2 linked regions of the Candidatus Puniceispirillum marinum IMCC1322 genome follow. The protein of the gene in region 1 interacts with the protein of each later gene in a pairwise test. Links are inferred from orthologs where the notes say so. Each region holds a gene or a part of one and is shown on either strand. Other genes may lie near its edges. The genes, in order: rlmB and tsaE.

Region 1 (3,168 bases):
TTGCGGAACATCTCAACACCCGTACAGGTCGTCTTTTGTGTGTCTTTCAGACCAACAATCTCGATCTCTTCGCCAACATTCACAATGCCGCGCTCAATACGTCCGGTCACAACCGTACCACGACCCGAAATCGAGAACACATCCTCAATCGGCATCAGGAATGGCTGATCCTTCGGACGCTCTGGCTGGGGAATATACGCATCAACCGCCGCCATCAATTCCTTGATCGCACCAGAACCAATCGTATCATCACCACCCTCAAGTGCGGTCAATGCCGAACCTTTGACAATCGGAATATCGTCGCCTGGAAATTCGTATGATGACAGCAATTCGCGGATTTCCATCTCAACAAGCTCAAGCAACTCTTCATCGTCAACCTGATCAACCTTGTTCATGAATACGCACAAAGCCGGCACACCAACCTGACGCGCCAGCAAAATGTGCTCGCGGGTCTGTGGCATCGGGCCATCAGCCGCTGATACAACCAAAATCGCACCATCCATCTGCGCCGCACCAGTGATCATGTTCTTCACATAATCGGCGTGACCCGGGCAATCAACATGCGCGTAATGACGCTGCTCTGTCTCATATTCAACATGCGCTGTCGAAATGGTGATACCACGCGCACGCTCTTCAGGCGCCTTGTCAATCTGGTCGTAATCCTGAAACTCTGCGCCGCCAGCTTCCGCCATCACCTTGGTGATCGCTGCTGTCAATGTCGTCTTACCATGGTCAACGTGACCAATCGTTCCGATGTTACAATGTGGCTTGGAACGATCAAACTTTTCCTTAGACATGGGCTCGCCCTTTTCTCTACATGTGGTGGACCGTGCCGCAGGCATTCAAAGGTCCGATGGATTATTTATCAGCTAGCTGACGGGAAAAACTGTATATACTGGCAAATTGATGCCATAACAATGGTGGTGGGGGTAGGATTCGAACCTACGTACGCTACGCGGGCAGATTTACAGTCTGCTGCCTTTAACCACTCGGCCACCCCACCGGATTGCCTTAAAAACCTGCACCTTTAGACTTGCGAAAAAGTGAAGGTATTGCGAAGTAAAAAGTACGAGCCAATTTGTCAACAAAGAAGTCATATAATGAGCGCAAAAAGCAGTAAAAAGCGACCCAAGGTCAAAAGCCAGGGCAAAAACCCACTTTTTGACCCTGTAAAACGTGCAGCAGACGCATCAGGCCGAAGCGCGTCAAATGCACCGCGCCGGGGGGCACCGCGTCGGGGGGCACCAGCAAGGCAAAATGACGATTCACAGATCAAAGCTGCACCAAAACCTCCTCAAGGTGGCTATTTTCTGTGGGGGCGGCATGCCGTTGCCGCGGCACTGGTCAATCCGGACCGCCGGATCGCCGCGCTATATGTTACCGATGACAGCCGCGACAGCTTTGATGAAATGTGGCAAACCCTAGCCATGGACAGGCAGGCCGAACTTCCCGACGCCCGCCCGATTGAACGGCGGCGGCTTGATGGTATTGGCGGGCATGATAGCGAAAAGGTGGTGCATCAGGGTATGGCGGCGGCAGTCTGGCCGTTGGACGCCCCGCATCTGGACGATTTCATCGCAGACATTGCCGATAAGCCTGTGCGTATCATCATGCTCGATCAGATTTCCGACCCCCGTAATGTAGGGGCTATTTTGCGTTCGGCGCGTGCCTTTGGGTGTGACGCGATCATCACCACACAACGTCATGCCCCCGAAGAAAATGGCGCGCTTGCCCGGACAGCAACAGGCGCGCTTGAACATATTCCGATCATTCGGGTGGTCAATCTGGCGCGGGCGGTCGAAAGCCTGCAGGATCATGATATCACCGTTGCCGGATTGGCTGGTGATGGCACGATGGATGTTGGGGCGCTGGCCGATTTCCCGCGTCTGGCCATCATGCTGGGCGCCGAAGGCCCAGGCTTGCGTCGGCTAAGCCGCGAACATTGCGATCATCTTGTCCGCATCGATATCGCACCCGATGCAGACAGCTTGAACGTGTCAATCGCCGCGGCGATCGCCCTATATGCGGCTAAAGGCTGATACCAAAGCTGGTCTAGCGCGCCGTCGGGCATCGCCCGCGCTCGTTGTAAAAAGAACGAATGTGCGAGGCCGGTCGCCCACGAATATGCGCTGGTGCGGGCCTGTCAATCGCCGAACGACGAAAGGGCGAGTCAGATAAGTGTGAAGACTCTATCCATGGCGCTTTGTCCTGACCAATGGGGCGGGCGCATTCGGCGTCTCTATCGGCGCGTGAAATACCAATATCATCAAGCTCGCGATCATCAAGCGCCACCAAATGAGAACGTGATTGGTAAAGTGCCTTCGCATGACGATAGCGTGCCCATAAAGACCTGACGCTTTGCAACAATCCCCGAAAGGCGGCAATGATCTGCTTTTTTAACATATTGTAAATATATAACATTTCTTGATCCTTTCCATTTCGTTATGTGATGAGACATTTTCATCATTTTCTTTGATGATTTTGGTTAATGCCGCCTAATTTGTGAAATGAATGATTGTGAGCACAGACATAAGGAGATGTGATATGTACCGGAATCTGGATATGACAGCGCTTCGCTCTTTTGTGACCGTGGCCGATACAGGCGGCGTCACACGCGCGGCAGGCAAACTGCATGTCACGCAGTCAGCCGTATCGATGCAGCTCAAAAGGCTGGAAAATCTGCTGGATACTGACCTGATTGAACGATCTGGGCGGGGCATCAGTTTGACAGCGCAAGGCGAACAGTTACTTGGCTATGGCCGCCGGATGCTAGCATTGAATGACGAGGCCTGGGGGCGACTTACGCATGATGCCTATGAGGGTGATATTAATTTGGGCGTACCACCAGACATTATATATCCGCATATCCCCGAAGTATTGCATCATTTTGCAACCGATTTTCCACGGGTAAATGTCAAGCTGACCTGTGAACCGTCGCTTGCTCTGAAGGAAAATCTGGCGCACGGCCAAGCGGATATTATCCTAACCACCGAAACAAAGACTGATGCTAATACTGAACTGTTACAGCGCACGCCCTTGCGCTGGTATGGCGCCGTAGGTGGCGAGGTATGGAAAAAGCGGCCTGTTCAACTGGCCTATCAGCCAAGCTGTATTTTTCGGAGCGAAGCCATAGCCACGCTTGATCAGCATGATATCACCTGGGACATT
Region 2 (3,202 bases), 1.2 Mb from region 1 along the record:
CAGCCTGTGCCATGCCACCTGCCGCACAAGGATGCTTAAGCACACCAAGCAATGCCAATGGCGCAAAATTTTCCTGCATCGCCTCCACCAGCAACTGCAAAAACGCCCCTGCCCGATGGGTAAGAAGGGTTGTGCCCGCCGAATCATCAATTGTAATTTTCCAGCGCGCCAGTTCAGCGATAACCGCCTCGGCCAGATGGCGGTCCGGCGTAATCAGTGCTGCCGTCTGGTCTTCATGCTCAAGCGTTGCGCGCAGGTCAGCCGCGATCAATCCTGCTTCGGCACGCCGATCATGCGTTTCGATAACTTGTAGCCCTTGCAAAGCATCACGGCCAAGATCGGGCCTGTCCTCGGACAATTGCCGCCATGTTGCCGTCGTTGGTGCGGGGCGGAATACTTCACGCATCAGATCACGCCGCGCACTTGTTGCTGGCTGACTTTCGGGATTGGACACCCAGTTCTGGACATCCAATGGTGTGATATCCATGAAATGCAAAAGCTGGGCAAGCTGATATTGCGGATGGCCGCTATCATGGCTAATTGCGTCCCATTCAGGCACCGCACCACTATCCAAGCCAGGCAAAACAACATGACCATTCGGCAAATTAGATACACAACGAATAAGTTCACGCGTCGCAATGATCGAACCTGTTGATCCAGCAATGACGATCAGAGTCTCAGGTGGGTTATCCTGCCATGCTTTTACGCGCGCGCGGATCAGCCGGTTACGCCGATCGACACCATCCATAACATTCTCTGAAGCTAGAATTGCTGGCCAGTTATCAACCAGAATAGTTAGGAGTTTGATGATATCCTGCCAATGTGCCGAATAACGTTCGGGCAGCATGTCACGCAACTGATCGGGGTTGGCATCAACATTATAAAGTTGATCAAGCAATTGACCAAGCGTATGGGCAAGCATCATAGCTTGCGGGAAGGTTGGTGTCTGGCCACCAAGTTTGAACCCACCCAGCAATTTAGCCAACATCATCTGGCGGCGCAAAGGCGAAATCGCCGGCGGCAACATCGCGGTGTCTGCACCCCCATAAAGCTCTGGAAACACGTCAGCCACATCATCTGCAAGATCGCCAATCGGTATCATGCGCGGCAATAATGCTGCCTGTCCCTTGGTGACATCGAGAAAAGCACTTCGCAACGCCTGTGCTGCCCGCTGGGATGGCACCATGACAATGGCACGCGCCAGATCGGTTGGGCTAGATGCTAGCTGAATAACCCCCTTGGCAAGTTCTTTTGCAAAGGGGGTTCCTGCCGGAATATTATAGACAGACGAAACACGCATAAAAGCAGTATAAAAGTAAGCGTTCTTAAATGCGAGCAAGCATTCAACATGATGCAACAATATTAATCATATTGGCTTTTCGAAAACCGTAATCGGCCTAAATGTCAGGCTTTGCAAATAGCTTGGCAAGGGCATCGATACGTGCACTCCATCGGGCTGGGGCGCTAATCTGAACCTGCCGCATCTGGCTATCCAACGAAGCACTAACGGGATTGATTTGGATCGATAAACAGCTATCGGGCAATAAGGTTTCAAGCCTTTCAGGCCATTCAATCAGGCAGGCAGCGTCAAGTAGCGCATCCTCAATACCAAGTTCGATGGCATCATCGGGTGATTCAATGCGGTAGAGGTCAAGATGCCATAAGGGGGTGCCATCAGGCATGTCATAGGTCTGCACAAGTGTAAAGGTAGGGCTGGGAATATCAGTTTCATATGGGCAAAGCCTGTTAATTAACGCCCGTGCCAAAGCCGATTTACCCGCACCTAGCGGCCCGTATAATGCGATCACATCACCAGCAGCTAAGCCTTGAGACAAAAACTGGCCCAACCTTTCGGTTGCGGCCAGATCTTGCAAGTCTAATTTTACAATAGCCATCAAGCGACCTTGTGAAGGTATCAATAACGATATTGTTCGCTTTTGAAGGGGCCTTGCTGTTCAACGCCGATATAGTCAGCTTGATCAGGCCGTAAGGTTGACAGAAACGCACCAACCTTTTCCAAATGCAAGGCCGCAACCTTTTCATCAAGGTGACGTGGCAAGGTATAAACCTTGTTTTCGTATTTTTCAGCTTCGTTCCATAGTTCCATCTGCGCCAACACCTGATTGGTGAAGCTGGCAGACATCACGAATGATGGATGACCCGTCGCACAGCCAAGATTTACAAGACGGCCTTTGGCCAGCAGAATCATGCGTTTGCCATCAGGAAATTCAATTTCATCAACCTGCGGCTTCACCTCTGACCAGACCATATTGTTCAGAGCCGATACCTGAATTTCATTATCAAAATGGCCAATGTTACACACAATGGCCCGGTCTTTCATTTCGCGCATGTGATCGACCGTAATGATATCACGGTTGCCAGTCGCGGTCACAAAGATATCTGCCTTAGGGGCGGCCTGCTCCATAGTCACAACTTCATAGCCTTCCATTGCGGCCTGCAATGCACAGATAGGGTCAACTTCGGTTACCATAACGCGCGCACCACCTTGACGAAGGGATGCGGCCGAACCTTTGCCAACGTCTCCAAAACCAGCAACGACAGCGACCTTGCCAGCCAACATCACATCGGTAGCGCGGCGAATAGCATCGACCAGAGATTCGCGACAGCCATAAAGATTGTCGAATTTTGACTTAGTAACCGAGTCATTCACATTGATGGCTGGGAATGGCAGACCACCTGCTTCAGCCAACTGATAAAGGCGCAAGACGCCAGTGGTTGTTTCTTCTGATACACCTTTGATGGCATCACGCTGCTTGGTAAACCAGCCCGGGCTAGCAGCTAAACGTGTTTCAAGCTGTGCCTTAAGATATTCTTCTTCTTCAGATGCCGGATGGGCAAGCACGGTTTCACCCGCCTCAGCGCGGGCGCCAAGCAGGATATACATGGTTGCATCGCCGCCATCATCCAAGATCATGTTAGCTGTTTCGCCATTCGACCATTGGAATGTACGATCAACATATTCCCAATATTCAGCAAGCGTTTCACCTTTTTTGGCAAAAACAGGAACCCCTGCCTTGGCGATAGCCGCTGCGGCCTGATCCTGAGTTGAATATATATTACATGATGACCATCGAACATCGGCACCAAGGGCGACCAAGGTTTCAATCAATACGCCTGTTTGAATTGTCATATGCAAACAACCAGCAACGCGCGCACCTTTAAGTGGTTTTGCAGCACCAAA

Evidence for each region.
Region 2: the proteins of rlmB (region 1) and tsaE interact in binary tests that used the Escherichia coli proteins (3 or more experiments, as listed by UniProt). The link is inferred for Candidatus Puniceispirillum marinum IMCC1322 from one-to-one orthologs.

What each region holds. Positions count from the first base shown.
Region 1 is NC_014010.1:2,588,553-2,591,720, reverse strand. What follows is about bases 233-3,069. They hold rlmB (23S rRNA (guanosine(2251)-2'-O)-methyltransferase RlmB), read left to right. Parts: upstream 233-1,100; coding sequence 1,101-2,039; downstream 2,040-3,069. Other genes in these bases: SAR116_RS12135 (LysR family transcriptional regulator), read left to right, coding at 2,545-3,069; SAR116_RS12140 (DUF1127 domain-containing protein), read right to left, coding at 2,053-2,421; tuf (elongation factor Tu), read right to left, coding at 233-797. Also shown: more of tuf, read right to left, coding at 1-232; more of SAR116_RS12135, read left to right, coding at 3,070-3,168. UniProt on the Escherichia coli protein: Specifically methylates the ribose of guanosine 2251 in 23S rRNA.
Region 2 is NC_014010.1:1,385,641-1,388,842, forward strand. What follows is about bases 147-3,017. They hold tsaE (tRNA (adenosine(37)-N6)-threonylcarbamoyltransferase complex ATPase subunit type 1 TsaE), read right to left. Parts: upstream 1,896-3,017; coding sequence 1,398-1,895; downstream 147-1,397. Other genes in these bases: addB (double-strand break repair protein AddB), read right to left, coding at 147-1,300; ahcY (adenosylhomocysteinase), read right to left, coding at 1,916-3,017. In the rest of the region: more of addB, read right to left, coding at 1-146; more of ahcY, read right to left, coding at 3,018-3,202. UniProt on the Escherichia coli protein: Required for the formation of a threonylcarbamoyl group on adenosine at position 37 (t(6)A37) in tRNAs that read codons beginning with adenine.